Allosaccharopolyspora coralli: one gene and its partner. The protein of the gene in region 1 interacts with the protein of each later gene in a pairwise test. Links are inferred from orthologs where the notes say so. Each region holds a gene or a part of one and is shown on either strand. Other genes may lie near its edges.

Region 1 (14,526 bases):
CCTTCACACGCCTAGCCCTCCAGGCCGGCTACCAGGCAGCCGCCGCGGTGCCGCTGCGCTCGCGGCACCAGATCATCGGCAGCCTGACCCTGCTGGGCACCGAACCCGACGGACTCGAACACGCCAGCATCCAGCTGGGACAAGCCCTGGCCGACATGGCCACCATCGGCCTGCTGCAACAACGCGCGTCCCGCCGCGGAGACCTGCTCGCCGGGCAACTGCAAGCCGTGCTGCACCATCGTGTGGTCATCGAACAAGCCAAAGGCGTGTTGGCCGAAGCCGGAAACATGGCTCCTGAGGACGCTTACCGGACGCTGCGCGACCACGCTCGCCAGCACGGCCAGCACCTCTCCGAACTCGCTCGCGGACTCGCCACCGGCACCATCCGCCCCCACGAATTCCTCGCCACACGCCCTGCTTCCGACGACACCACCCGCTAACTCGACCGCGCCTCGTGCACGTGAGATCGCGACGCGAGGGCACCGAGGTAGGGACGAGACGGACGGAGTCCACTCGCGCCGCGACACTCGTAGGCATGCCCGCCCCAGCCACTAGCTACACACCCGGGCACCTCGCTCACCCGTTCAGTGCAGCCGCGGCCCGTACTGTTGCTGGTCGCGTCTCGGGCGTCGGCCAGCGTGAGAACGCTGTCTCGCTCGACCCGAATGGGCGGCCAGACACGCGTGGTTGCGATGTCCCCCGTGCCGTGTCGGCAGCCGCAGGAGTGCGATCCGGCGAGCACGCGGCCGCCGCGCAGGACGTGTTCGGCGAGCAACCCGGCTACTTGTAGAGAGGGCGTGCGAGTACCGGCTGCACGAACGCGGCTACACGGCCGGGGCCGTGCGACCCGAGAAGCTGCGTCCGAACGCAGGCACCAAGAGCAGGCTGAATACTACGCGGCGATCTATCGTGCGTGTGCCGACGTTTATCGAGCGACGTCTTCCGGGTAGTAGCAGACGGTGTTACTGGTGCGACCTCCTGGCGTGTATCGGGCACAGACAGACACCGCGCTGTTGTGCCGCGTGTTGCGGCGCGGTCATGCGGTCGGCCGGCGGGTGCTCGATGTGGGATCCGGGACCGGTGCGCTGGCTCTCGAGGCCTGGCGCGCGGGCGCTTCGTCGGTTACCGCCGTCGACGTCTCGCGCCGCTCCGTCGTGGCGACGTGGCTGAACACCCGGCTGCACGGAGCCGTGACACCGGTGGCATGCGGGGACTTGTTCGGTCCCCTTGGGGACGAGAAGTTCGATCTGATCGTTGCGAATCCTCCCTACGTGCCGTCGCTGTCGACAAACGTGCCGTGGCATCGGAACAGTCGCCGCTGGGACGGTGGTCCGGACGGCAGAGCGATCCTGGACCGGATCTGCGCGGGTGCTGCCGCGCGACTCACCGAGGACGGTGTGATCCTGGTGGTGCACTCGGCGGTCTGTGGCCCCGAACGCACCGTAGAGCGGATGGGCCAGGCCGGATTGGCGGGCACGATCGTCGAGCGGGATGCGATTCCGTTCGGACCGGTCATGCGAGCCCGCGCCACGATGCTCGCGGCCCGGGGGCTGGTCGAACCAGGACAGTCTGTGGAGGAACTCGTGGTGGTGGAGGCCCGACGTGCCGAGTGAGCGAACACGGATCCTGTTGACGGACGAGGGTCCGGCGTTGGTGTACGGCCCTGTGGAATTCGTGCTGCCGGACGGCACCCGAACGTATTCGCAACGACCGGTCACCGCGCTGTGTCTGTGTCGGCGCAGTCGTCGCTACCCCTTCTGCGACACAAGCCACCGCAAGCGAGTACGCAGCGGAAGTGAAGGCCGATGCTGAGTCCGACGACACCGCTGCACCCCGAGATCGGCACCCTGCCGTCGTCTCGCGGTCCGCTGTCGGAGGCTGTGCTCGCCACTCTGCGGAACGAGACGCCGGGTGATCCGGCCGTCGACGCTGCCGATCCGTACGGGGACGATCTCCAGCTCGCCCTGTACTGCTGCTACGAACTCCACTACCGAGGATTCGCCGGTGTCGACGACGAACGGGAATGGCACCCCGGGCTGCTGGCGCTGCGTCACGAACTGGAGCGAGTTTTCCTCGCCGCTTTGCGGGCCGATGTCGTCGCCGGCGACGATGTGACCGCAGAGATCGACACCCTGCTCGTCGAGCCCGTCGACGGGGTCGGCGTCACACATCATCTTCGCCGGAACGGCGCCCTGTGGCAGCTGCGGGAATTCGTGGCGCACCGGTCGATCTATCACCTCAAGGAAGCCGACCCGCAAGCGTGGGTGATCCCTCGCTTGTCGGGCCCGGCCAAGGCGGCACTGGTCACCGTGGAACACGACGAGTACGGCGCCGGTGACCCCGATCGCATGCATGCCGGGCTGTTCGCCACGATGATGACCGAGCTCGGACTCTCCGCACGCTACGGCGCCTACCTCGACCTTGTCCCCGGTGAGACACTGGCCGAGGTCAACTTCATGTCGCTGTGCGGACTCCACCGGTCCCTCCGTGCCGCTTCGATCGGGCAGTTCGCCGTGACGGAGTTGACGTCCTCGCCCGGGTCCGACCGTCTCGTGAGAGGGATGCGCCGCTTGGACTGCCCGCCGTCGGCCATCGACTTCTACGCCGAGCACGTCGAAGCCGACGCAGTCCACGAGCAGATCGTCCGCCGCGGGATGCTCGACCCCTTGATGGCCGCTGAACCGTGGCTGGCGGCCGACGTCGTCTTCGGCATCCGAACCGCCCTGTTCCTCAACGAGCGGTTCTCGGCGCTACTCCTGGATCACTGGCAGCGCGACGCCACCAGCCTTCGAGAACCGCTGACCACCGTCGGGTCGTGATCGCGTGGACGCTACGAGCGAGGATCCGCCCATCGTTGCCGTGGAGGACGCCGAGTTCTGGGACGATCACCAGGCTGTCCTGGACTGTCTGCGCGAGCCGACGCCGCGTGTCCCCTCCTGGTTCGGGTACGACGAACGCGGGTCAGAACTCTTCGAACGCATTACCGAACTGCCCACCTACTACCTCACCCGGGTCGAGCGCGACCTGTTACGGCGTCACGCCACCGCCATGGCCGACGCCGTGGGAGGTCGCGACGTCGTGGAGCTGGGCAGTGGCAGCGCCAAGAAGACCCGACTGCTGTTGGACGCGTGCGTGGGGCGTGGGGGTACTACCTATCTGCCGGTGGACGTCAGCCGCGAGATGTTGCAGACGAGTGGCGCGATGCTGCGCACTGCTGTCCCGGGCCTGACGGTGCAGGGCTTGTGGGGCCGTTACGAGGCCGCGCTCGACTGGCTCCGCGGCAACCGCACCGGACCACTTCTGGTGGCGTTCCTCGGAAGCAATCTCGGCAACGCCACACCCCTCGAACGGGCGGCGCTGCTCGCCGAAATCGGAGCCACCCTCCAGCCAGGAGACCAGTTCTTGGTCTCGGCCGACCTGGAAAAGTCGGCCGCGGAGTTCGAGACCTGCTACAACGACCCTCCGCCCCGCTCGGCTTTCGCGGAGTTCCGGCTGAACTACCTCCGCCACCTCAACCGGCGTTTCGCCGCGGACTTCGCGCTCGACAGTTTCCGCCCTGTCGCACATTACGACTCGTCCACCTCCACAGTGGAGGGACACCTGTACAGCACCCGGACGCAAACGGTGTCGTTGCCGGCCCTGTCCCACACCCTGCGGCTGCGTCGTGGCGAGTCGCTCAACGTCGGATACTCGTCGAAGTTCACCGCCCACGGCCTTCGCGCCGAACTCGCCGGACATGGGTTCACGCCGCAGGAACAGTGGACCGACGATACTTGGCAGTACGGAATCTTCCTGTTTCGCCGCATCGGCAACGACTCTCCTCAACGTTGACGAAACCCGCGAGCATCGGGGGCTGGCCTGTCCTTGAGGGGACCCGGTTAGTCCAAGTCGGCCGACGTGTAGTTGCGACCTTGTCCGTCAACAGATCATCGGCCTTGCCCTACAGTGCGGTCGCGAGGGTGTCCAGGTTGTTCGTCACACAATGATCGTGGGCACCCCCGCTCGACGAGTGACGTCGACCGACACCAACCACGGCTCAGCCCGCTACACCAACCGACACGTCAGTCGCTCCCGTTCTGATCTGCTGTGGAGCTTCACATAAACGCGTGTTAAACGGCGTTATACACTCGGAGCTGGTGAACGCGGATGAGTACTACGATGGGATACCGGTCGCCGAGTTGCCCATTACCGACATCGACGTGCCCGATCCGGTTCATCTGCAGCGGTCGCGGCGTTATCGCGGCGCGGTCGATGTCGACCCGGTGGCAGCGATCGAAGCAGCGGGCGACCCGGCGGGTTTGGTCGCCCGGGATCCGAACTCGGCGACCGGCGAGGCGATCCGGGCTATTGGCTACGCGCCCACCGCGGAGCTGGTGCTGATTTCCGACGATCACCCACCGACCGGGCTGTGGCATGTGGCCACCGCCTGGTCGGCGAGTCACCGTCAGCGCAGCGCCTATACCGGCAGCGACGAGGAGGAGGTAAACGATCATGACGAACCCGAATCCTGACGTGGCCGACAAGCTCGCCGCCGAGGCCGAGCACGCCGAATCGACCCGCGATGCCGAACTGGCTTACCAGCGGCGCCGCCCCAGTGGTGGGCAAGCGGTCTACGGCCTGCGGCTGCCCACAGAGCGCATCGCTCAACTGCGTCGACTGGCCGAGGCGCGCGGCATCGAACCCAGCGTGCTCGCCCGAGGATGGATGATCGAGCAGCTGGACCGCGCCGAAGCCGGCAACCGCGATCCAGGCACAGACCGCTGGGAACGCGACCTCCGCGCCACCGCCGAGCACCTCCGCGAACTACTCGACGAACGCCCCGGAGCATGAACCAACCGCCCGCTTGGTACACCGGTCGAGCGTTGCCATAGCGGAACTTTGTGGTGTCGCGCGCTCGCATACGGAAGCCGTTCCCGGGCGGAGACCCTTGTCGCCGTGCGCGAAGGAGAGACTCTCGTCGTACCGAAGCTCCGACCGGCTCGCCCACTCCGTTCCGGACGCACGACGTCCTTGGCGGCTCGCTGGTCGAACGTGACAACGATGGCCCGACGGAGTGCTCGTGACCTCCGCGGAAAGCGACTGAGACGGAAACTGAGACGGAAGCAGAAACGCCGGGCGCCCGTGTGGTGGGGTGCCCGGCGTTTTTGCTGTTCAGCGGCGGAGGATACGGGATTCGAACCCGTGAGGGCTATGAACCCAACACGATTTCCAATCGTGCGCCTTAGGCCGCTCGGCCAATCCTCCGCGGAAAAGCGTACCGGACGTGTCGCCGCGACCGACGGCCGGGCCCGTTCTGGTGACGCAGGTCGTCGGCAGGGCTGTGTCCGGCGCGGACGTCGTGACTGGTGCCCGCCTCGGGTGGGGGCGCGGGGATGGGTACACTGTCTGTGGACCCCGCGCGGCGTCCATCCTGTGAACTCCCCCAGGGCCGGAAGGCAGCAAGGGTAAGCGGGCTCTGGCGGGTGCGCGGGGTCCCCTTGTGTCTGAGACCGGCTGGGGCGAACGGCACGTTCGCCCCGTGTGACGAGGCGAACGGCACGTTCGCCCCGTCGGCTCGGGGGCGGCCGCGAGGCTGTGACGGGGTGTCGGGGGCACCGCGTAGGGTCGGGGCGTGGCGCTCGCCCTTTACCGCAAGTACCGGCCCGCGACCTTCGCCGAGGTCGTGGGGCAGGATCATGTCACCGAGCCGCTGCGCACCGCGCTGGCCTCCGGACGGATCAACCACGCGTATCTGTTCTCCGGGCCTCGAGGCTGTGGCAAGACGTCCAGCGCGCGGATCCTCGCTCGATCGTTGAACTGTGCCGAAGGCCCGACCGCCGACCCGTGCGGCACGTGCGACTCCTGCGTGGCGCTGGCGCCCGAGGGCCCCGGCAGCGTCGATGTCGTCGAGCTCGACGCGGCGAGCCACGGTGGTGTGGACGACACCAGGGAACTCCGGGACCGCGCGTTCTTCGCGCCCGCCCAGTCGCGGTATCGCATCTTCGTCATCGACGAGGCCCACATGGTGACCCCGCAGGGTTTCAACGCCCTGCTGAAGATCGTCGAGGAACCACCAGAGCACCTCATCTTCGTGTTCGCCACGACCGAGCCGGACAAGGTGCTCACCACCATCCGTTCGCGGACGCACCACTACCCCTTCCGCCTGATGCCGCCCGGTGTGATGCGGGAGCTGCTGGAACGGATCTGCGCCGACGTCGGCGTCACGGTGCAACCGGCCGTGTTCCCGCTGGTGATCCGGGCAGGCGGCGGCTCGGCGCGGGACACCCTCAGCGTCCTCGACCAGTTGCTGGCCGGTGCCGGGTCGGAGGGCATCACCTACGAGCGTGCGGTCGCACTGCTCGGGGTGACCGATGTGGCGCTGATCGACGACATGGTCAACGCGCTCGCCGCGGACGACGGTGCGGCCGTGTACGGGACGGTCGACCGGCTGGTCGAGGCCGGCCACGATCCGCGCCGGTTCGGCGCCGACCTGCTGGACCGGCTGCGTGACCTGGTGCTGCTGCACACCGTTCCGGACGCCCCGCAACGAGGTCTCGTCGACGCGGCGGGCGACGAGTTGACCACGATGCAGACCCAGGCCGACCAGCTCGGCGCGGCCACCCTGACCCGGTTCGCCGAGATCGTGCACACCGGCCTCGCCGAGATGCGCGGTGCCACGGCGCCGCGCCTGCTGTTGGAACTGTTGTGCGCGCGGATGCTGCTGCCGACGGCCTCGGACGGCGAAGGGGCGGTGCTCCAACGCTTGGAGCGCGTGGAGCGACGCATGACGATCGCCTCGCCCGCCAGCGGTGCCGAACCCGAACCCGAAGCAGCGGCGGCGTCGGGCAAGCGCGTGTTCACCCGCCCGACCGAGCGGGAGAAGGTGGCCGAGCCCGAGCAAAGTCCGCAACAGTCGCCGGAACCGGCGGGCGACAACTCCGTGCCACGACGGGAAGAACCGCGACGGGAAGAACCGCGGAGAGAAGAGCCCCGGCGGGAAGAGCCGACTCCGCCTGCGGACGCTCCCGCCGCTCCCGCGCCTGCGCAGGAGCCGTCCGTTCCGGAGGCGGCGGCGCCGGAGCCGGCGCGAACCGGCTACGAGGCCGCCGACATCCGTCGCGTGTGGACACAACTGCTGCAGGCCGTCGCCGAACGGAACCGCCCGACGCAGGCGTTGTTGCTCAATGCGAAGGTCCAGGAACTCCGCGACAACACGCTCGTGCTGTCGATGCCGACCTCCGGGCTCGCTCGGCAGTTCGCGCAGCAACACCGGATCGAGTTCGTGCGGGACGCACTCCGCAGTCTGCTCGGCGACGGCGAATGGGAAGTGCGGTGCGTGGAGGAAGGCGCGCAGCCCCAGCCCACCCCGAAGCAGCAGCCCGCCTCGAAGCCCCAGTCCGCTCCGAAGCAGAGCCAGGCCGCCGCACCGCAGGCGGAGAAGCCACGCCGCCCCTCGACGGAGTGGTCCCGTTCGGACGGCAAGTCGGGGTCCGCTCCGTCGGGCAACGGGAACGACAGTGGCCCGCCCACCGGCAACAGCGGTGGGACGGGTGATGCGTCGCAGCCCGCATCAGGCCCGGCGACCCGGTCCGAGAAGCCGCAGCGCGAAAGCACCGCGGACGACGACATCCCGCCGCCTCCGGAACCGCCGGACGAGGAGCCTCCGCCGGACGAGCCACCCCAGCGAGCCGTCGCGCCTGCTCCCGTGCCTGCGGACGAGGACGAAGAGTCGATGATCGTGGATTCCACCGATGCGGGTGCGCCCCCGGGTCCCGCCCGTGACAGCCACGACGAAGCGGTCGAACTGTTCGCCAGCGAACTCGGGGCCCGGACCCTCGACACCTGACCCGTCAGCGGGCCAGGTGTCGAGCGAGGAAATCGAAGATTCGCGGGTACGCGTCGAGGCGGTTCGTGCGCCGGGCGAGACCGTGGCCCTCGTCGGGGTAGACGATCAGTTCGCACTCGATACCCTTGCCGCGCACCGCATCCACGAGCTGTTCGGCCTCGGAGAGCGGCACGCGCGGATCGTTGGCGCCGTGCACGACGAACAACGGCGCGGCGATGCGGTCGACGTGCGTCAACGGTGAGGCGTCGTGCAGGAACTCGGCGTCGTCCGCCAGCGACCCGTACTCGCGTTCGCGGTGTGCCTGCCGGTAGCCGGCGGTGTTCCGCAGGAACGTGACCAACGACGACATGCCGACGATGTCGATGCCCGCCGCCCACCGCTGTGGTTGCTGCGTCAGCCCGGCGAGCACCATGTAGCCGCCATAGGAACCGCCGTACAGCGCGGCCCGTGTCGGTTCGATTCCCTGCGACGGCAGCCAGTCGTGAATCGCCGCCAGGTCCGCGACCGCGTCGGGGCGCCTGCGGCCGTCGTCGGCGCTGTACCAGCGTTTCCCGTAGCCGGTCGAGCCGCGCACGTTCGGGACCACCACCGCGTGACCTTGCGCCGCCAGACCGTGCAGGGTCGGGTTGAACGCACACACCGACTGGCTCTCGGGTCCACCGTGGATCACCACGACCGCCGATCCGCTGGAGTCCGATGTGGACGGATACAGCAGGCACGGGATGGTCTCACCGTCCGGTGTCGGCACCGCGTGATGTGCGGGCTCGGACAACGACTCGCCGCGCAGCGGTGCGGCCGAATCCGTGAGTTGCTCGACCAATCCGTAACGTGCTGTCACCAGGAGGACATCGCCAGGAACGAGCGGCGAGGTGAAGGACAGCGCCACGCGGGTCGAGTCGGGAGACCATACCGGAGCGGGCATCGGGGACGAACACCAGCCGTGGCCGGGAAGTTGAATGTCGTGCACGAGCGAGCCGTCGTCGGTGTGATGCAGCGACAAGCCCGTTGTTCCGTCCACATTGGTCTGAACGAGTACCGTCCGGCCGTCCGGGGACGGCCATCCGGCCACGTCGTGCTCGTCCGAGGTGACCAGGTACTCGCGCTTGCCGCTCAGCGGGTCGAGGCGCGCGACGCCGGTGAAGTTCCGGCCGGTGTTCGTGGTGACCAGCAGGCCGGAATCGTCCGGCAGCCATCGCACGTGAGTGTGCCTGCACGGCTCCGACGGGTCGGTGAGCGACACGACGCGTTCGTCCTCGGTCGCGGGCATCGTGTTGACGAGGACGAGCTGTTCCGATAGCGGCGGCGTGCCGGGCAGCGTGATCGCGAGGTACCGGCTGTCCGGAGAGGCGGCGACATCCAGCACCATCCCGCCCCGGTCGTAGACGACCTGTTCCTCGTCGGTGGTGGTGCCGCGAACCATGACGTCGAAGTCGACACCGTTGCGCCGGTTCGTCGCATAGAGCACTCGCCCTGGCAGAACGTCCAGCAACGAGTGCACGTAGGCGCCGTCCCGCACGAACGGGACCAATGCGTCCACAGTGGCTGGTTCCGTCAGTCGGTCGAGACGCAGAAGGGAGAGCTGGGCACGTTCGTCACCGTCGGTGTCGTGCTCGACGACCACCGTGCGCTCGCCCGGCAGGTAGCGGCCCCGCACCGCCCCGGGGAGTGCGGTCAGGGGTGTCGTCGCGCCGTCGGTGTCGATCTCCACAAGCTGGACGGATCCCGACTCGTCCGAGCCGGCGAGCACCCGCCCTTCGTCGTCGACGTCGAACGCTCTCCACGTGGGAATGCCGAGCAGCCGTGCGATGTCCAGCGTCATGCGCCCACCCTCGCACGGTGCGCGCGGTCAACCGCCCCGAGCCCCCGAGCGCCACCGGAGCGGACGCGACAGTCACGGACCGGCGCGGCGGACTACCCTGGAGACCGTGCCCGGCAGGGTGAGGTTCCGGTATGCCCGTGCTCGACTGCTGCGCACCCGAATCGCGGACCCACTCCGAGAGGAGCCACGGTGCAACCAGGTGGCCAGCCGAACATGCAGCAGATCATGGAACAGGCGCAGCAGATGCAGCAGCAGCTCATGACTGCGCAGCAGGAACTCGCCGAGGCCGAAGTGTCCGGCTCAGCGGGCGGCGGACTCGTGCAGGCCGTCGTCTCCGGCTCCGGCGAGCTCAAGTCGATGAACATCGACCCCAAGGCGGCGGACCCCGAGGACACGGAGTCGCTCGCCGACCTCGTCGTCGCCGCCGTGCGGGACGCCAACCGCGCGGCGCAGGAACTGCAGGCCGAGAAGATGGGACCGGTGACCGGGGGCCTCGGCGGCGGCGCGGGCGGCCTCGACATGGGCGGCCTCGGCCTGCCCGGGATGTGACGCCGAACCGGTTCGGCCGGTGCTGACAGCGCGACCTCAGGGCCCTGTCGCCGACGACGCTCGTCGTCGCGGCACGGGTCCTGAGAACCTGCGGAGATGTGTCCGACGGTGATCGGGTTCCGGTCCTGACGGCCTCGCGGCAGGTGTCGGTGTGCGAGCCCGAAGGAGAGGTACGGGGTGTACGAGGGGCCTGTTCAGGACTTGATCGACGAGCTCGGGCGACTGCCCGGAGTCGGACCGAAAAGCGCCCAGCGCATCGCGTTCCACCTGCTCGCGGCCGAGCCCGCCGATGTGACCCGGCTGCAGGAAGTCCTGCAGAAGGTCAAGGAAGGCGTCGTGTTCTGCCAGGTCTGCGGCAACGTGTCCGAACAGGAGACGTGCCGGATCTGTCAGGACGCTCGCCGTGACCCGACGCTGGTGTGCGTCGTCGAAGAGCCGAAGGACGTGCTCGCTGTCGAACGCACCCGGGAGTTCCGGGGGCGGTATCACGTTCTCGGCGGTGCGCTCGACCCACTCTCCGGTGTCGGGCCGGACCAACTGCGGGTGCGGGAACTGCTCGCCAGGATCGGCAAGGACGACATCACCGAGGTCATCATCGCCACCGATCCGAACACCGAGGGCGAGGCGACCGCGACCTACCTGGTACGGATGCTGAAGGACTTCCCGGGCCTGAACGTGACCCGTCTGGCGTCCGGTCTGCCGATGGGCGGCGATCTCGAGTTCGCCGACGAACTGACCCTCGGCCGAGCCCTCTCCGGCCGCCGCAACGTGTGATCCCGCTGGACCTCGACGAACGCTGGCGGCGGAACGCGGCAGTGGTCGGGGAGCGGGTCCGGCGGGTCGAGCCTCGGTTGGGGCCGGTCCGGATGGTCGGGATCGACGGTCCGTCCGGCTCGGGGAAATCCGAGTTCGCCGAGGCGTTGGTGGACTCGCTGCGCGGTCGGGGCGAGACGGTCGCGCTGGTCCCGACCGACGACTTCGCGACGTGGGAGACACCGGTCGGCTGGTGGCCCCGTCTGGAAGCCGGGGTGCTGGAGCCGCTTTCCGAGGGCGCGCCCGGCTCCTATCGACGCATGGAGTGGCCGGATGGTCGCCCGGCGCTGGGCGGGCGGGTCACCGTCGACGTGCCGACCGTGCTCGTGGTGGAGGGCGTGTCGGCGACTCGCCGTGCCGTGGCGTCCAGGCTCTCGTTGGCGATCTGGGTGGAACTGACCGGCGCACCCACACGGCTCAACAGATCGGTTGCTCGTGACGGTGCGTGGTCGCGAACGGCGCTGAGGCGCTGGCAGCGCGACGAGCAACGCTGGTTCGCCGCCGATGCTCCGCGAGATCGAGCGGACGTTCTATTGCTGCAACCGGGTGACGACGGAGAAATTTTCGGTATCGAGGGGGAGGGGCGCGGTTTTCCGGGAAGGGGTCCGGAACCGCTTCAGTTCCCGACGTAGCCCGATCGTAACCTTGTGCACTCCACCTTCCGGTCATCCCGGGTTACTCTCTGCTTCATCTTTGCCGGGTCAGACACACCGAGGTGCTGAGATGAAGAGACTTCCCACGCGATCCCGAAGCGTGAGTGTGCGACGGCGGCTGGCGTCAGCGGGGATCGCGGGTGCGCTCGCGGTGTCGTTGGCCGCCTGCGCCCAGTCCGAACGAGGGGAGGCTGGAGGCGAGGGCGGCACGTTCACCTTCGGCGCCGCAGGCGCTCCGGACCTGTTCGACCCGTTCTACGCCTCCGACGGCGAGACCTTCCGGGTCACCCGCCAGATGTTCGAGGGACTGGTCTCCTTCAAGCCCGGCAGCGCGGAGGTCGAACCGGGCCTCGCCGAGAGCTGGGAATCCAGTCCGGACGGCAAGACCTGGACCTTCAAGACCCGGCAGGGCGTGAAGTTCCACGACGGCACCGACTTCAACGCCGACGCCGTCTGCAAGAACTTCGAGCGCTGGTACAACCAGACCGGCGCAGGCCAGAACCAGGCGCTGTCGTACTACTGGATCGAGAACTTCGGCGGCTTCGCCGACGGCCAGACACCGTCGCTGTACGAGGGCTGCCAAGCGCCCGACCCGAACACCGCGGTCGTCAAGCTCACGCGCGCGACCTCGAAGTTTCCGGACATCCTCGGCCTGGACCCGTTCATGATCCAGTCGCCCACGGCGCTCGAGGAGTACCAGGCGAACAACGTCCAGGCGCAGGGCGACAGCTTCGTCTACTCCGAGTACGCCAAGTCGCACCCGACCGGGACGGGACCGTTCACGTTCGAGTCGTACGACCAGGGCAACGGCACCATCCGCCTCACCCGCAACGACGAGTACTGGGGTGAGAAGGCCAAGATCCAGAACCTCGTCTTCCGGGTGATCCCCGACGAGACGGTGCGCAAGCAGGAACTCGAAGCGGGCGGCATCGACGGCTACGACCTGCCGAACCCTGCCGACCTGGCCGCGCTGCGCGAAGCAGGCAACAACGTCCAGGTGCGCGACCCGTTCAACATCATGTACCTCGGCGTCACGCAGAAGAACAACCCGAAGCTCGCCGACCTCAAGGTCCGGCAGGCGCTGGCCCACGCCGTCGACCGGGAGACCCTGGTGAAGGCGAACATGCCGGAAGGGGCCGAGGTCGCCAAGCAGTTCTATCCGAAGACGGTCGACGGCTACGCCGACGACGTGCAGCAATACGACCACAACCCCGAGAAGGCCAAGCAGCTGCTCGCCGAGGCCGGGGCGTCGGACCTGACGGTGAACTTCTACTGGCCCACCGAGGTCACCCGGCCCTACATGCCGGACCCGCGGGGCATCTTCAACACCGTCGCCGACGACCTCCGCCAGGTCGGCGTCACCGTCAACCCGGTGAGCAGGCCCTGGAACGGCGGCTACACCGACGAGGTCGACAACGCCAAGGCCGACCTGTTCCTGCTCGGCTGGACCGGCGACTACAACAGCCCCGACAACTTCATCGGGACGTTCTTCGGCACCACCGAGAACCGGTTCTGGACACAGGCCTCGCCGTGGGGCGAGGACCTCGCCAACCAGCTCCAGGCCGCCGACAGCGAGCCGGACGAGGCCCGGCGAAACGCGATGTACCAGGACATCAACCGCAAGCTGATGTCCGAGTACCTGCCCGCCGTCCCGCTGTCGCACTCGCCGCCGGCGATCGTCGTCAGCGACCAGGTCGAGGGGCTGCAGCCGTCGCCGCTGACGGCCGAGGTCTTCGACACGGTGAGCATCTCCGGCTGAGGTGTCCCGACCGGGGTGCGCGTAGGCGTGCACCCCGGTCGTCGCCTTCGGCGTTCCGCCGTGCCCACCACGAACCGGGGGACTCTTGCTCCGCTACACAGTGCGACGCCTGGCACAGATGGTGCTGGTGGTGTTCGCCCTCTCGATCCTGCTTTTCGCGTGGCTGCGTTCGTTGCCGGGCGGCCCCGTCTCGGCGTTGCTCGGTGACCGGGCCACACCGGAGTCCCGCGCCGCGCTCGAAGCCCAACTCGGACTGGACCGGCCGATCCTGGTGCAGTACTGGAGTTTCGTCAGCCGCGCCGTCACGGGCGATTTCGGCACGTCCACCGGGGTGCAGCGGGGCACTCCCGCGCTGGAAGTCTTCCTCCAGCGATTCCCGGCCACGCTCGAACTGTCCATCATGGCGTTGCTGCTCGCCGTCGCCTTCGCCATCCCCGTCGGTTATCTCGCGGCACGACGGCGCGGCGGCTGGCTGGACAACGTCAGCATCGTCTGGTCGCTGGTCGGGGTCGCCGTCCCGGTGTTCTTCCTCGCGTTCCTGTTGAAGTACGTCTTCGCGGTCGAACTCGGCTGGCTGCCGGCGTCGGGACGCCAGGACACCGGCATCGACGCCACCCGTGTCACCGGATTCTTCATGCTCGACGGCGTGCTGACCCGCGAGTGGGATGCCGCGTGGAACGCGTTCGTGCACCTGCTGCTGCCCGCGGTCGCGTTGTCCACGATCCCGTTCGCGGTGATCTTCCGCATCACCCGCGCCGCCGTGCTCGACGTGATGGACGAGGACTACGTGCGCACGGCGCGAGCGAAAGGGCTCACCGGGATGGTGATCCGGCGTCGTCACGTGCTGCACAACGCGATGCTGCCGGTGGTGACGACGATCGGCTTGCAGACCGGTGCGCTGCTGGCGGGGGCGATTCTCACCGAACGGGTCTTCAACATCTCCGGCATCGGACAGGCGGTGGCGCTCGGGTTCGAACGCAAGGACTTCCCGGTGCTGCAGGTCGTGATCGTCTCAGCGGCCATGGTGTACGTGCTGGTCAACCTCGTCGTCGACCTCTCGTACGCGCTCATCGACCCGAGACTGCGGACCCGGTGAGGGGGACACCAT
Region 2 (15,667 bases), 3.3 Mb from region 1 along the record:
CCGCGCTGCTGCTCGTCGTCGACGTCGTCACCAAGGTCGTCGCGGTGGCCGAGCTCGAGGGCGAGCCGCCGGTGGAGCTGTTCGGCGGGGCCGTGTACCTCGTGCTGTTCCGGAACCCGGGCGCGGCGTTCTCGCTGGCCACCGGGCTCACCTGGCTGTTGGCGCTGCTCGCGATCGTCATCGTCGGGGTGATCGTGTGGCTGGCCCGCAAGCTGCGTTCCACCGGCTGGGCGCTCGGGCTGGGACTGGTGCTCGGCGGTGCCTGCGGCAACCTCGTCGACCGGATCTTCCGCCAGCCAGGGCCGCTGCGTGGCCACGTCGTCGACTTCGTCTCGTTGTTCGCACCTGACGGCAGCGTGTGGCCGGTGTTCAACGTCGCCGACTCCGCGATCGTCTGCGGCGGCGCGCTCATCGTGCTGCTGACGCTGCTCGGCCGCGACTACGACGGCACGATCCACAAGAGCAAGCGCAAGCAACGCAGCGAGTCCGGCGCCGAGGGAGGCGAGCAGTGAGCGATCTGCGCACGCTTCCCGTCCCGGACGGTCTGGACGGGATGCGGGTCGATGCCGGCCTGGCGAAGCTGCTCGGACTGTCCCGCACGGTCGTCGCCGAGATCGCCGCCGCAGGCGAGGTCCACCTCGACGGTGATCCCGCAGGCAAGTCCGACCGGCTCGTCGCCGGTGCCTGGCTCGAAGTCTCCCTGCCGGAGGCCGGTGATCCGCTGGAGGTCAAGGCGGTTCCCGTCGACGGGCTACGGATCGTGCACCAGGACGACGACATCGTGGTCGTCGACAAGCCGATCGGGGTCGCTGTGCACCCGAGCCCGGGCTGGGAAGGTCCGACCGTGGTCGGGGGTCTGGCCGCCGCCGGCCTGCGCATCTCCACCTCCGGAGCCGCCGAGCGTCAGGGCGTGGTGCATCGGCTGGACGCGGGCACGACGGGAGTCATGGTCGTCGCCAAGAGCGAACGCGCGTACACGCTGCTCAAGCGAGCGTTCAAGGAACGCACCGTCGAGAAGCGCTATCACGCGCTGGTGCAAGGGCATCCGGATCCGAGCCGGGGCACGATCGACGCCCCCATCGACCGGCACCCGAAGTACGACTACAAGTTCGCTGTGGTCACCGGAGGCAAACCGAGCGTCACCCATTACGAGACCGTTGAGGCGTTCCGCGCGGCCTCGCTCGTGGACGTGAAGCTGGAAACCGGGCGCACGCACCAGATCCGCGTGCACTTCGCCGCGGTGAAGCACCCGTGCGTCGGCGACCTGACCTACGGCGCCGACCCGGTGCTCGCCCGGAAGTTCGACCTTCAACGGCAGTGGCTGCACGCTCGCGCGCTGGGTTTCGAGCACCCGTCCGACGGGAGCTGGGTCTCGTTCACCAGCGAGTATCCGACCGATCTCCAGCACGTACTCGACGGCCTGCGCGAAGTCGACGACTAAGAGTGCATTGTGGAACTGCCACAACGTCCTCTGGTTCGGTGTGTGCTCCGCGATGCGCGGGCAACATCACGTACTGTCGGGCGCGACGCTGGAGGTTGGAATGGGCGCAGGAGGACCGGTGAACCGCGGAGACGGCAGGAACGAGGACACGCGCGCGTCGGGGTTCGCGGACTCGGATGCCCCCACTCCCGCCCACGGGATTCCGCTGGGCTTCGAGGACGTGCCGGGCCGGCGCGGAGCCGACGACGGGGTGATCGCGCGCTCGGACGAGGCGACGCCACCGGCCGGGATCGGCGGTCTCGTCGGCCCGGACGGCGTGATCGGCCAAGGTGTCGTGGAGCCGGAGGACTTCGGACACGCCGGCCCGGCGGTGCTCGGCGAACCGGATCCCGGTGAGCACGGACCGCGGCAGGAAGCGACGGACTGGCCGAAGTTGGAGTACCGCAGTCGCGCCAAGCAGCAGCGTCCGGGCGCGATGGACTGGCTGCGCGGCGGTCGCGACGACGCCTGACTTCCGGCAGTAGCCGGTGCCGGGGGATGCGGCTATCGTCCCGCTGGTGACTCGCGCGAAGATCGGCGGCTACCCGCGACTCTGGGACTGCCTGCTGTGGCTGGTGCTGGTCACTCCAGGCGCTGGTCAAGCTGTCGCGAACGCGCATGCCGGTTCGTCCTGGTGGCATGTGGCACTCGGCGCGGTCGCGCTCGCACCGGTGGTGTTGACGGCGCGTCGGCTGCCGACGACGGCACTCGTCGGGTCGGCGGCGACCTGTGCGTTCGAGCCGGTGTTCCTCTGGGCGCCGGTCGCCTTCAGCGCGCTGGCGGGCCGCCGATTGGCGGCCGCCCGACCGGCACTGCTGGCGTTCGCCGGGATCGCTGTCGCGCGTGGACTGTGGTTCGTCGTGGTCGACTTCGATCTCGGTGTCCTCGTAGAGACCGTTGTGGCCGTCGCATTCCTGGGGCTTGCTCCGTGGCTGCTCGGTCGCTACCGGAGGCAGCAGGCGGCACTGACCCGGTGGGGATGGGAGCGTGCCGAGCATGTGGAGGGCGAGCATCGCGCCGTGGCCGAGCAGGCAAGGTTGCGGGTTGGTTTGCGTGGGTGGTCGGGTGGCGGAGAACCCGCGGGCGGCCGGGCTGCGTACGTGGGTACTGCTGAGCGGTTTCGCCGCCGACACGCCACGACGACAGCTCAGCCTGCGAGGAGTCCTACGAAACGAACGAGCTCACCGGTGGATCAGTTCGCGTTCCCCGGTTTCCTGCTCGCGGCGTCGGCGTCGGTAGCGCACGGCTTCCACCAGGCCGGTGATCACCAGCGCGAGGCCGATGCCGAAGGCGACCCCCTTGATCGGGTCCTGCTCGAAGGCGTGTCCGCCGAGGTAACCGATCAACGCCGAGTACACCGCCCACGTCACTACGGCGATCACGTCGAAGGCGGCGAACCGGCGCAACGGATAGGCCACCGTGCCGAGGGTGATGGTGGTCGCGGTGCGCAAACCCGGAATGTAGCGGCAGATCACGAGCACCAACCCGCCGCGTTCGCCCAGTGTTCGCGACGCCCAACTGAACGGAGCACGCTTCTTCGAGTGGGGTGGCAGTCTCTCGATCAACCTCCGGCCGCCGTTGCGGCCGAGCAGGTAGGAAACGTGGTCGCCGACGAACGCCCCGAGAGCGGCGACCGCGACGACCGCCGCGAGATTCGGTTCGCCCGAGACCGCGAACACGCCCGCGGTGATCACCAGGCTTTCGCCAGGGACGACGGGGAAGAAGCCGTCGAGCGCGGCGGCGGCGAACAGCGCGAGGTACACCCACGGTGAAGTGACGGCGGCATGAAGCAGGTCGGCGAGCGCCTCGAACATCGAGTCCCCAGTCAGGTCTACGCGGTCAGATCCACGAACGAATCGCGTCGACCCTACGAAGACGGCATCGAGGCCCACATCGGACGATCGGCAGTCTGTTCCCTGACTTCGGTCAGGGGCGTCCCTTCCGGGAGTCAGAGGTCGAGAGGTCCAAGGTGAGGGTGTGCTGGACGTCGTTGAGGTGTTCCGTCAGGTGCTCACGGGCTGGATCGCGCACAGCGAGTCGCCGAGTTCGTCTTTGGCGATCTCGCGGTCGTAGTCGGCCTGCATACCGATCCAGAATCCCTCGGACAGGCCGAGGTACCGGGACAGCAGCAGCGCGGTCCTCGCGGTGATACTGCGCTGACCACGAGTGATGGCACTGATCCGAGTTTGGGGCACCCCGATCGCCTGAGCGAGGCGATAGTTGCTGATGCCCATCGGTTCGAGGAACTCCTCGCGCAGAATGATTCCCGGGTGCGTGGGAGGCGTGGCCGTCTCGTAGATCATGGTCGTCTCTCGATCGAGCGATTTCGCGTTCTCGGGCGGAGCGCACAGCCGGACGCACCCTGGTACTGCCACGCCAGTACTGCGCATCGGCAGTATCGAGGAGCCGTGCGTACCGACGCCACCCGGCGCGATGCCGAGACCACGTCAGAGGTCGGAGAGGTCCCAGGTGAGGGTGTGCTGGACGTCGTTGGGGTGCGGGGACCAGCGCAGCGAGCTGAGCACGGTGTCCTCGGGCAGCACGTAGAGCGTGTGGCCGCCGGTCGTCTCACCCGGCTGCACCCCGATCCGGTGCGGAGGTCGTGACGACAGCGTCACGGTGGACTTCGCGACACTCGAGCCGTCGGCGGCGACGAGCACCAGGTACTGGTCGGGCAGCGAGGTCAACGGCTGCGTTCCCCGGTTGGTCAACTCCGTGTGCACCACCACGGAGCGTTCGCCGTCTTGCAGCTCGTGGCCTGCGGCGGTGAACAGGAAGTCGCCCGGGTCCACCACCTCGACGAGCTGGATCGTCATGCGCTCACCGTCGGGACCGTCGACGTCGAGTTTGCTGCCGACGCTGCCGGTGCGCGGTCGAGCGACCGGCGCCACCTCGGTCGTCTTCTGATCGCCGCGCGTCCATGCCGCCGAACCGGGCGGCCCCCAGGTGTTCCCGGTGGCTTGCGGCGGCTGCGCGTTACCCTGTGCGAGTGGCGGCTGGGGAGTGTACGGCTGCGCGACACCGTGCGGGCCGCTCGCCGCCGCGTATCCGATAGGTACCCGATGCCCGCCGCTGAGCTGCCCCTGCATCGGATGCGGGCCGCTGGGCTGGTTCTGCGTCGGGTGCGGTCCGCTGTGCGGGGTGGCCGGACCGCCCGGTCGGCCCTGAGTGGGGTACGGGCCGCTGGGTTGGTTCTGCACCGGGTACGAACCGCTGTGCGGGGTGGCGGCGGAGTGGCTAGCGGGGTGACCGGCCGGCTGAGCGGGATACGCGCCACTGTGCTGCTGGTTCCATGCGTTCGCGGCCGCGATCGCGTTGCGGATCGCGTGCGTGTCGCACTCGACGCCGACCACCAACGGGAGACCGGTTCCCGACAAGGCCGCCAACCGTGACGCGACGTCGCGTACGTCCATGCCGAGCCGCGCGGCGAGGTCCGGCACGGCGGCGCGACCGGTCTCGGCGACGGCGCTGAGCAGTCGCACGTCCACGGGATCAGGGGCAGTCACGTCCGGTCACGCTACCCTCTCGAGATCGCCGGTGGGCGCGGGGCGGGGTAGGCCGCGAGGAACACGGCCCGCGGGCTCGATGGTCTCGCGTCGTCTTTTCGTGCAGGTGGCGGGACTGCTGTGCGTGGCGCGGCGGTTCCGGATCGGTCAGGTTCGCGGCACGCCCGGGGACGTCGTCGGCGAGTCCGGGACGCAGCGTTAGGCTGTCGCCGAACCCGATCTCGCCTACCGAGTCCGCGGCCTCGCGCCGCGTTGATCGAGCGACGATCGGGGCAGCCGAGCGAGAAGGGGAGGACTCACCCGTGCCCGTCGATCCCTTCGTTCATCTCCACGTGCACACCGAGTACTCGATGCTCGACGGTGCGGCGAAGATGGGCGCCCTGTTCGCCGAGGCGCAGCGGTTGGGAATGCCCGCCGTCGGGATGACCGACCACGGCAACATGTTCGGCGCGGACGAGTTCTACCAGCAGGCGAAGAAGACCGGCATCAAGCCGATCATCGGCATCGAGGCGTACGTGGCGCCGACCAGCCGGTTCCACAAGAAGCCCGTCTTCTGGGGCGAGGCCAAGCAGCGGTCCACCGACGAGTTCGGTGAGGGCGGCGACGTCTCCGGTGCGGGCGCCTACACGCACATGACGATGCTGGCCCGCAACGCCACCGGCCTGCGCAACCTGTTCACCCTGTCGAGCTTGGCCAGCATGGAAGGCCAGTACCGCAAGCCGCGCATGGACAGGGACCTGCTCGCCGAGCACGGCGAGGGGATCATCGCGACGACCGGGTGCCCGTCGGGCGAGGTGCAGACGCGGCTGCGGCTGGGGCAATACCGGGAGGCCTTGCAGGCGGCCTCGGACTACAAGGACATCTTCGGTGCCGAGAACTTCTTCGTGGAGTTGATGGACCACGGCCTGCCGATCGAGCGCGCCGTACGGGAGAACCTGCTCAACATCTCGCGGGAACTCGCCCTCGAGCCGCTGGCGACCAACGACAGCCACTACGTGACCGTCGACCAGGCCGGGTCGCACGGGGCGTTGCTGTGCGTGCAGTCGGGCAAGACGCTCAACGACGAGTCGCGGTTCAAGCTCGACGGCGACGGCTACTACCTCAAGTCCGCGGAGGAGATGCGGGAATACTGGGACACCGAGGTTCCCGGCGCCGCGGACAACACGTTGCGCGTCACCGAGATGATCGAATCCTACGACGACGTCTGGTCCTTCCAGGACCGGATGCCGCGCGTGACGGTCGAGGGCGGCACGTCCGAACGGGACCAGCTGCAATCCGAGATCGACGAGTACCTGCCGACGCGGTACCCGGACGGGGCGTCACAGGAGGTCCTGGACCGGGTGAAGACCGAGATCGACGTCCTCGACACCAAGGGTTACTGCGCGTACTTCCTCGTCGTCGGCGACGTCACCCGGTGGGCGAAGTCGCAGGGCATCCACGTGGGTCCCGGGCGTGGCTCGGCAGCGGGGTCGTTGCTGGCCTACATCCTGCACATCACCGACCTGGATCCGCTGGAACACGGGCTGATCTTCGAGCGGTTCCTGAACCCGGAGCGGGACTCGCCACCGGACATCGACCTCGACTTCGACGACCGGCGCCGCGACGAGGTGCTGCAGTACGCGATCGACAAGTACGGCCGGGGCAAGGTCGCGCAGGTCATCACCTTCGGCAAGATCAAGACCAAGGCGGCGATCAAGGACGCCGCGCGGGTGCATCACGGCCAGCCGGGCTTCGCGATCGCCGACAAGATCTCCAAGGCGCTGCCGCCGCCGGTCGCGGCCAAGGACATTCCGCTCTCCGGCATCGTGGATCCGGAGCACGAGCGTTACGCCGAGGCCACCGAGGTCCGGTCGCTGATCGAGACCGACCCGTCGGTCTCGCAGATCTTCGACACCGCGCGCGGGCTGGAAGGCCTGATCCGCAACGCCGGTGTCCACGCGTGCGCGGTGATCCTGTCCTCCCAGGACCTGCTCGGTGCGGTTCCGCTGTGGCAGCGGGACGACGGCTCGGTCATCACCGGGTGGGACTACCCGTCGTGCGAGGCCATCGGCCTGCTGAAGATGGACTTTCTGGGGTTGTCGAACCTGACGATCCTCGGCGACGCACTGGAGTCGGTGCGGGCCAACCACGACCTCGAGATCGACCTGTCCACGCTCGGACTCGACGATCGTGCGACCTACGAGCTGTTGTCGCGGGGTGAGAGCCTCGGAGTCTTCCAGCTCGAAGGTGGCGGCATGCGGGAGCTGCTCAAGCGCATGCAGCCCACGGAGTTCGGCGACGTGGTGGCGGCGAACGCGCTGTACCGCCCGGGGCCGATGGAGGTCAACGCGCACCTCGACTACGCCGACCGCAAGAACGGTCGCAAGCCGGTCGAGCCGATCCATCCCGAACTGGCAGAGCCGCTCTCCGACATCCTGGCCGAGACCTACGGGCTCATCGTCTACCAGGAGCAGATCATGGCGATCGCGCAGAAGGTCGCCGGATACACGCTGGGACAAGCCGACATTCTGCGGCGCGCGATGGGCAAGAAGAAAAAGGAGGTCCTGGACGAAGAGTTCGGGCGCTTCCAGGCGGGCATGCGCGAGCAGGGTTACAGCGACGAGGCCATCGACAAGCTCTGGTCCACGGTGCTGCCGTTCGCCGGGTACGCGTTCAACAAGTCGCACGCGGCCGGGTACGCGCTGGTGGCGTACTGGACGGCGTACCTGAAGGCCAACTACCCGGCCGAGTACATGGCGGCGTTGCTGACCTCCAACGGCGACAACAAGGACAAGATGGCGGTCTACCTCGGCGAGTGCCGGCGGATGGGCGTCAAGGTGCTGTCCCCCGACGTCAACGACTCCGGCCTGATGTTCACCGCCGTCGGATCCGACGTCCGGTTCGGCCTCTCGGCGATCCGCAACGTCGGCACGAACGTGGTCAACTCCATCGCCACGATGCGCGACGAGCAGGGCCGGTACACGTCGTTCACCGACTTCCTGGACAAGTCCGAGACGGTGGTGTGCAACAAGCGCGTCATCGAATCGCTGATCAAGGCGGGGGCGTTCGACTCGCTCGGGCACACCCGGATGTCGTTGACCCAGCATCACGAGGCCGCCGTCGACGCGGTCGTCGGGCTCAAACGGCAGCAGGCGCTCGGGCAGTTCGACCTTTTCGGTGCGGACTCGGGCGCCGAGGGCGCTGAGAACTCCTCCCCGCTGGCTCACCTGCAGTTCACCCCGGAGGAGTGGCCGCGCAAGCAGCTGCTGTCCTACGAGCGGGAGATGCTCGGCCTCTACGTCTCGGCGCATCCGCTGGACGGGGCGGAGCGGCTGCTGGCTCCGTACCAGGACACCGGGATCGCCGCGCTCGTCTCCGGCGACCGCGAGTCGTCGAAGGACGGCAAGGAGCAGCAGTGCAAGATCGCCGGGATGATCTCCGGCATTCAGCGGCGCATCAACAAGAACGGCCATCCGTGGGCGATCGTGACGCTGGAGGACCTCGACGCGGGCGTGGAGGTGCTGTTCTTCCCGAAGTCCTACGAGGTGTTCGCGGACTGTCTCGTGGAGGACACGGCGATCGCGGTCAAGGGGCGCATCAACGAGCGTGAGGGCACGGTGAGCGTGTTCGCCTCGGACGCGCTGCCGATCGACATCTCGGCGGCGGAGACCGATCCGGGGACGAGCCCGGCGTTCGTGATCAAGGTCCCGGCCAACCGGGTAGACCGTTCGCTGGTCACGGAGCTCAAACGCACCCTGCAGGCGCACTCCGGCGACGTCCCGGTGCACGTGAAGTTGCAGGGCCCGCGCGGCGTGACCCGACTGGCGTTGTCGAGTGACTTCTTCGTCGCCACCGACAACGGCCTGCAGGGCGAGCTCAAGGGGCTTCTCGGAGCAGGCTGCTTCGAACCCACAGGCTGACTGGTCGGGGTGGGTTGTTTGCGTTGGTGGTGGGGTGGCGGAACCTCAGCGCCCTCCTCGCTGCGGGATCGATTTCTTGAGTAGCGGCCTACGCGGCGAAATCGCTGTCCTCGCGAGGAGGGCGCTGAGAACCCGCGGGTGGTCCGGCTGCGTAGAACGCCGAAGGGAATGAGCCCGACCAGCGCCACCCGGCCACCGAGCACACCCTTCTGTCGTGAGTTCGCAGCACGCAGCGTGAGCGGCGGGTTCGGCTTAGTCTCGGGTGGTGCTGAAGGATCTCGACGACGGTGAGGCGACCGGGGGCCACGTACGCCGCCCGGTCGCCGAGTTCGGGCACAGGGTGTCCGGTGCCCGTCGGGTGAAGATCTGGGCCGTGGTGTGCGGCGTGCTCGGCACGCTGTTGTCGCTGGCGGTGCCGTTCCTGCCCGTCCACCACGAGATCACGACACTCAAGTGGCCGACCGCCCAGGGCACGGCCCCGGTGGCGGCGCCGCTGGTGAGCTACTCGCCGCTGTGGCTCAGCGCCGACGTCCCGTGCGCCACGGCGCGGGACGCCACCGAGCGGTCGGGGGGTTCGGCGGTGCTGCTGTCGACGAACCCGCCGGAGTCCCAGTACGGCAACCTCACGGGGCTGTCGCTGCAGACCGAACGTGACCGGCTGGACCTGCGTAGCCGGGGCCAGCAGCTCGGTTCCGTCTCACTGCCGCCGGGCGACTGCCTGATCACGATCCGCTCGGACGGGGAGCGGACCACCGCGAGCGTCGACCAGCGGCCGTTCGCCACCGTCGCCGGCGACCAGCGCCCGCAGCTGACCGGCATCTACTCCGACGTGGACGGTGCGGCAGACGACGTGCGCGGCCTGTCCTTCGAGGCGCGGGTCGACAACCGGTTCGACAGTACGGCGACGGTGCTGAAAGTCGTGGTGATGGTGCTGGCCGTCGTCGCGTTCGTGGGCGCCGCGTGCTGCGTCCGGCTGCTCGACGCGCGCGCGGGTCGACGACCTCCCCGGCTCGCCCCGCGCGGCTGGTGGAAGCCGACGTCACGAGACCTCGCGGTCTACGGCGCGATCGTCGTGTGGTGGCTCATCGGTGCCATGACCTCCGACGACGGATACATCCTGAGCATCGCACGATCACGGGAGAGCGCTGGGTTCGTCAGCAACTACTACCGCTGGTTCGCGAACCCGGAAGCCCCGTGGGGGTGGTTCTACGAGATCTACACCGTGTGGGTGCAGGTGTCGACGGCGACGTTGTGGGTGCGGATGCCCGCGTTGCTGATGGCGATCGCGAGTTGGCTGCTGATCAGCCGCGAAGTGCTGCCCCGGCTCGGTCAGAAGGTGCGGCGCAGCGGCGCGGCCGGGTGGGCTGCCGCCGCCGTGTTCCTCGCGTTCTGGCTGCCGTACAACAACGGCTTGCGTCCCGAGCCGGTGGTGGTCGTGTTCTCGCTGCTCACGTTGTGTGCCGTCGAACGGGCCGTGGCGACGAGGAGGCTGTTGCCCGCCGCGCTCGGCCTGGTCGGTGCGGCACTGGCCGTGGGGGCGAACCCACACGGCCTGGTCGCGGTGCTGCCGTACCTGGCCGCGATCAAGCCGTTGTCGCGGCTGCTGCGGGACCGCGCGCGCCAGTTCGGGTGGTTGCCGGTGCTGGCCCCGCTGTCGGCGTGCGGCTTCGTGATCCTGACCGCGGTGTATTCGGACCAGACGTGGCGCTCGGTGCTCGACGGGATCGAGTTGAAGACGACGTTCGGCCCCAGCGACAACTGGTACGAGGAGTTGATCCGCTACAACCTGCTGTTCAGTTTCGAGCCGGACGGTTCGTTGTCGCGACGATTCCCGGTGCTGCTGGTGATGTTGTGCCTGGTGACGTGCGCGGTGGTGTTGCTGCGCCGGGGGCGGATCCACGGTGCGGCACTGGGCCCGAGTCGCAGGCTTCTCGCCGTCACCGCCATGTCGTTCGTGGTGCTGGCGATGACGATGACGAAGTGGACGCACCACTTCGGGATCTTCGCCGCGGTCGGCGGTGCGCTGGCGGCGCTGACCGCGCTGGCGACGAGCAGCACTGTGTTGCGTTCCAAGCGGAACCGAGCGGCGTTCTTCGCCGGGTTGATGCTGATCTCCGCGCTGTCCGCGACGGGCACGAACGGGTGGTGGTACGTCTCGGGCTGGGGTGTGCCGTGGTTCGACAAGCCGCCGTCGATCGAGGGTTACAACGCGAGCACGGCGTTGCTGGTGGGCGCGGCCGTCGCCGGGATCGTGGCCGTGATCGAGCACGTTCGTCTCGACGAGCGCCGGACGAGGCTCGCCCGCACCGAGAAGTCCAGCCGTGCGTTGCGACTCGGGACGGCGCCACTGGCGATCATTTGTGCGCTGCTGGTGGTGGGGGAGATCGCGGCGTTCGGCAAGGCCGTCCACGAGCAGCGGGGCAGCTACAGCCTCGGTGCGGACAACGTGCGCCAGCTGCTCTCGTCCTCGTGCGGGTTGTCGGACTACGTCGACGTGGAGATGCGTCCACGGGACGGGCTTCTTCCGGTCTCGGCGAACCAGCCCACGCAGGTGGCCCCGGGTACCGAGATCCCGCGCGGTGCCGCCGAGGAAGACGGTCGCGACGGCTACCTGCGGCCGGTGCAGGACGGGTTCTCCCGGCCGGGTCTGCCGCCCGGTGACGGCTCGGATCCGCTGGAACCGGATTGGGAGCCGCCGCACCAGTTCGGGGACGACGAGGCGCCGGTGTGGGGAAGCTACGACCCGAACGGGTCCGGCACCGCCGAGCTGCGGACACAGTGGTACGACCTGCCGGAGAAGGCGCGGTCCGGTGCGTCACCGTTGGTGGTGTCGATGGCCGGGGCCGAGGCGGAACCGAACTCGGTGGTCGCCGAGTTCGGCCGGGACACCGCGCGGGGCTTCGAGATCACGCACCGCGAGACGCTGCTCATGGGCCCGCCTCCGGAGTGGCGGGATGCACGGGTGACCGTTCCGGAACCCGCGCGTGGTGCCGACCGGGTCCGGCTCGTCGTCGACGATCAGGCGTTGGGCATGGCGGGCTGGCTGGCCGTCAGCGCACCGCGCGTCCCGCAGCTGCAGACGATGGCCGAAGTGCTCGGTGACGAGCCGACGTTCGTGGAGTGGCCCGCGGCGTTCGTGCACCCGTGCGCGAACCTCTCCGGGATCGGGAACGGGATCGCCGAGGTGCCGAAGTTCCGGGTGGTGGCCGGTGCCGAGCTGCGGGGCGCGGGGGAGAGCTGGTCGTCGCCGGACGCGGGTGGCCCGTTCGGCTGGATGAACGTGACCACCACGGTGCGTGAGTTGCCGACGTATCTGCAGGGCGACATCAAGCGGGACTGGGGAACCCTGTACGCCGTCGACCCGGTGGTGGCCGAAGCCTTGCCCGCCGAGACGGCTGTGGTGCAGCACCGGGAGACGCACGGGGGTCTGTGGTCGCCGGGACGGCTGAGCCTGAACGTGCAGTTGCCCGGTGACGTGCCGAGTTCCGCCGATCGGGACACGCAAGGGGCCTCGACGAACCAGCCCGACTGAGTATCGTCGGGTGACAACCAGTGGTGAACGGTGTTCACTGGGGCGGAGCGATTCGTTGGGAGTGCCCATGACCGTGCGCCACGGATGTCCGGCGATCGACGAGGAATTTCTGCAGGAGCCGCACCGGCATTTCGCCCAGTTGCGCCGCGAAGGACCTGCGGTGCAAGTCGTGAGCCCGAACGGGCTTCCGGTCTGGCTGGTCACCCGGTACGCCGATGCGCGCGTGGCGTTGACCGACCCCCGGTTCAGCAAGGACTACCGCAGCTTCGGCGAGTTGTTGCGGCGCAAGGCGGGCGGGGAGCCGCCGGCGTGGCTCGACGCGCTGCAGGCACACATGCTCAACCTGGATCCGCCGGATCACACCCGGTTGCGCAAGTTGGTGGCGAAAGTCTTCACGGCACGCCGCGTGGCCGCGCTGCGCCCCAGGATCGAGGAGATCACCGAGCAGCTGCTGGACCGGATGGCCGACGAGTCCGAAGTGGACCTGCTGGACGCGTTCGCTTTCGCGCTGCCGATGCAGGTGATCTGCGAGTTGCTGGGCGTGCCCGCCGAGGACCGCGACAACTTCCGGACGTGGTCGCAGGGCGTCCTCGAAGCGGGAGACCAGGAACGGGCGCGGGAGACCACGATGCGCCTCGCCGAGTATCTCGTGGCGCTGATCGAACGCAGGCGGCACGAGCCGGGCAAGGACGATCTGATCACCGCCCTGCTGGAGGTCCGGGACGAATCCGACCGGCTCAGCGAGCAGGAACTGATCTCGATGCTGTTCCTGCTGCTGGTCGCGGGGCACGAGACCACGGTCAACCTCATCGCCAACTGCGTCCTCGCGCTGCTGGACCATCCGGCGCAGAAGGCGGCGTTGCGCGCCGATCCCGGGCGGGTGGACGCGGTGATCGAAGAGACCCTCCGTTACGACGGACCGATCAACATGGCGACGCTGCGGCACACCGTGGAGGACGTCGAACTGTCCGAGGGGGTCACGATTCCCAGGGACGAGACGGTGATCGTCGGGTTGGCCTCCGCGAACCGGGACGGCGAGCGTTTCGACGCGGCCGAGACCTTTGACGCCGACAACGACGCGCAAGGCCACCTCGCGTTCGGGCACGGAATCCACTTCTGTGTGGGCGCGCCGCTCGCGCGTCTCGAAGGGCAGATCGCGGTGCGGCGGCTCGTCGAGCGGTTCCCGGACCTCGCGCTGGCGGTGCCCCGGGACTCGCTGACGTACCGGTTCAGCGGCATCATCCGCGGCTTGGAGACCTTTCCCGTCACCCTGCGCCAATAGGAGGGCGCGCGGGTTGATCCGCGTGGGTGGTTCCGTAGCGGTTTGACGACAGCCTCGATCCGCGCGGCTTCGTGAAGGGCCGGCGCGGCACTCAGCGGCGGACGACGACGCGGTAGGGGCCGACGTCGCGGGTCTCGAACTCCGGTGACGCGAAGACCGCCGGGTCGAAGTACACGTCGTAGTCGCGCACGTTCGGCTGCTGCGGGAACGAGTCGCCCTTGAGCTGGAGCGCGAGCTTGCCCGCTCCCTCGTCGTCCGGCTGCGTCGCCTCGTCCGCCTGAGCCGGTTCCTGGGCGTCCTGTTCCTGTCCGTCGGTGGGCAGGCGCAGCACGAACACGTTCGGCGCCCCGTACGGGTCGTTGTTCAGCATGCGCACCAGGTCGGCACTCGACGAGGCCTTCGACCAGTTCGTGATGCGCTCGGCCCGGTCGGCGTACTCGCCCAACGGGTTCGCGTAGTGCGGCGTCTCCTGCTGGTAGCCCCAGTACGGCCGGAACGACATGATCTTGTAGTCGGTGCTCATCACGATGTTGTCCTGCGGTTCGCGTCCGGTCAGACCGGAGATCGTCGCGATGAGTTCGTCGGTCCAGGCGCCGGTCTTCTCCGGATCCTGCTCACCGCGCGCGGTGTCGCCGGTCGGGTAGTAGTCCGTGTAGGCCTGCTGCACCGCCGGTTGCATCGCGGTCCCGATCGCGCCTTGGGTGATCGTGACGGTGCCGACGAGCCCGAGCGCGGCCGTCACGAGGGTCACCTGCGCGGCGTGCCGTGCGTCGATCCGGTTTCGCAGGTATCCGATGAGTTCGAGCAGTCCCAGCACGCCCGCCACGACGAGGACCACTTCCAGGATCACCGTGAGCCGGAAAGCCAGCAGCGTCGTCTTCGCCACCAACGCCAGCGTGGAGAGCACGAACCACGTGTAGACGGCGACGACGGTCGTGAGCATGGCGGCGGCGATCTCGTTGCGGTGGCAGCGGATCAACAGCCACACCAGCCCGACCAGACACAGCACGCCGAGAGCGTTGCCCTCGGTCATCGGCATCGGAAGGAACGCGCCTTCCTCCGGAAGGTAGTGCAGCGCCGCGCTGCGCGGATTGTCGAGGAAGAACTGGGTCGCCACGATGTAGGGCAGCCACACCAGCAGCGCGATGAGGGCGCTGACGACGCCGACGGGCAGCAGCCGCAGGAACATCCGCTTCACGGTGTCGCCGACCCGCGCGCCCCGGGAGATCCGCAACAGGCCGAGCACGATCGCCATCGTGACGAACAGCAGCACCGCGAAACCGAAGTGCAGCGTGTAGGTGACGGCGGCGAACCCGACATAGGCGCCAATGCACGCCAGAGTCCAGCGTGGCGCGGAGCTCTCGCGGCGCATGGCGTGCCAAGTCAGCACCGCCACCGGCGGCAGCCACGCCGCGGACGGCCACGCGTACGGCTCGTGCACGCCGTGCAGCAGGCCTGCGAGGGTGGTCGCCAGGGCCGCGAGCAGTGCGAGCCGCCGCCGGATCACGACGCTCCACAACGTGAACGCCACGACACTGGTCACCGCGACCCACACGATCGCGTAAGGCTTGTAGGCGGCCCAGCCTTCCCAGCCGAGCAGGTTCGCGAACCGGCCGCCGAGCCAGAACCAGCCCGCCGGGTAGTACGGGGCGGTGTCGACGTAGTTCATGTCGACGAGACCGAGGTTCTCGGCCATCCGCGTCATGTACTGCATGCGGAAGCCGTTGTCGGTCGACGAGCCGCCGAGGTAGTACCGCGTGTTCTGCAGCGGGACGGCCAACGCCAGCGTGCTGAACGCCGCCAGCGCCGTCCACGTCCCGGCCAGCCGCAGCCAGCGCGGGCCACGCCGATGCCCGAACGTCAGCAGCGTGAACAGCACGAGCACGACGAGGCCGGTGGCGACCGCGGCGAGCGCCTCCGGCGCGTAGCTCGGCTCGCTGATGCTCAGGCGGGTCGCCGCGAACTGCA

Evidence for each region.
Region 2: the proteins of GIY23_RS01085 (region 1) and dnaE interact in binary tests that used the Escherichia coli proteins (3 or more experiments, as listed by UniProt). The link is inferred for Allosaccharopolyspora coralli from one-to-one orthologs.

Annotation. Positions count from the first base shown.
Region 1 is NZ_CP045929.1:220,140-234,665, forward strand. The notes cover bases 5,227-8,218. They hold GIY23_RS01085 (DNA polymerase III subunit gamma and tau), read left to right. Parts: upstream 5,227-5,611; coding sequence 5,612-7,825; downstream 7,826-8,218. Other genes in these bases: GIY23_RS01090 (S9 family peptidase), read right to left, coding at 7,830-8,218. Outside these bases: GIY23_RS01040 (GAF and ANTAR domain-containing protein), read left to right, coding at 1-440; GIY23_RS01045 (methyltransferase), read left to right, coding at 969-1,613; GIY23_RS01050 (CDGSH iron-sulfur domain-containing protein), read left to right, coding at 1,603-1,812; GIY23_RS01055 (iron-containing redox enzyme family protein), read left to right, coding at 1,806-2,819; GIY23_RS01060 (L-histidine N(alpha)-methyltransferase), read left to right, coding at 2,824-3,831; GIY23_RS01065 (hypothetical protein), read left to right, coding at 4,137-4,511; GIY23_RS01070 (hypothetical protein), read left to right, coding at 4,492-4,830; more of GIY23_RS01090, read right to left, coding at 8,219-9,644; GIY23_RS01095 (YbaB/EbfC family nucleoid-associated protein), read left to right, coding at 9,834-10,193; recombination mediator RecR, read left to right, coding at 10,371-10,967; GIY23_RS01105 (uridine kinase family protein), read left to right, coding at 10,964-11,638; GIY23_RS01110 (ABC transporter substrate-binding protein), read left to right, coding at 11,766-13,418; GIY23_RS01115 (ABC transporter permease), read left to right, coding at 13,504-14,514; GIY23_RS01120 (ABC transporter permease), read left to right, coding at 14,525-14,526. UniProt on the Escherichia coli protein: Part of the beta sliding clamp loading complex, which hydrolyzes ATP to load the beta clamp onto primed DNA to form the DNA replication pre-initiation complex.
Region 2 is NZ_CP045929.1:3,485,701-3,501,367, reverse strand. The notes cover bases 4,953-9,085. They hold dnaE (DNA polymerase III subunit alpha), read left to right. Parts: upstream 4,953-5,288; coding sequence 5,289-8,885; downstream 8,886-9,085. Other genes in these bases: GIY23_RS16310 (AsnC family protein), read right to left, coding at 4,953-4,986. Also shown: lspA (signal peptidase II), read left to right, coding at 1-512; GIY23_RS16330 (RluA family pseudouridine synthase), read left to right, coding at 554-1,441; GIY23_RS16325 (hypothetical protein), read left to right, coding at 1,560-1,952; GIY23_RS16320 (DedA family protein), read right to left, coding at 2,662-3,294; GIY23_RS16315 (HigA family addiction module antitoxin), read right to left, coding at 3,484-3,783; more of GIY23_RS16310, read right to left, coding at 3,928-4,952; GIY23_RS16300 (arabinosyltransferase domain-containing protein), read left to right, coding at 9,151-12,417; GIY23_RS16295 (cytochrome P450 family protein), read left to right, coding at 12,485-13,699; GIY23_RS16290 (arabinofuranosyltransferase), read right to left, coding at 13,791-15,667. UniProt on the Escherichia coli protein: DNA polymerase III is a complex, multichain enzyme responsible for most of the replicative synthesis in bacteria. This DNA polymerase also exhibits 3' to 5' exonuclease activity. The alpha chain is the DNA polymerase catalytic subunit.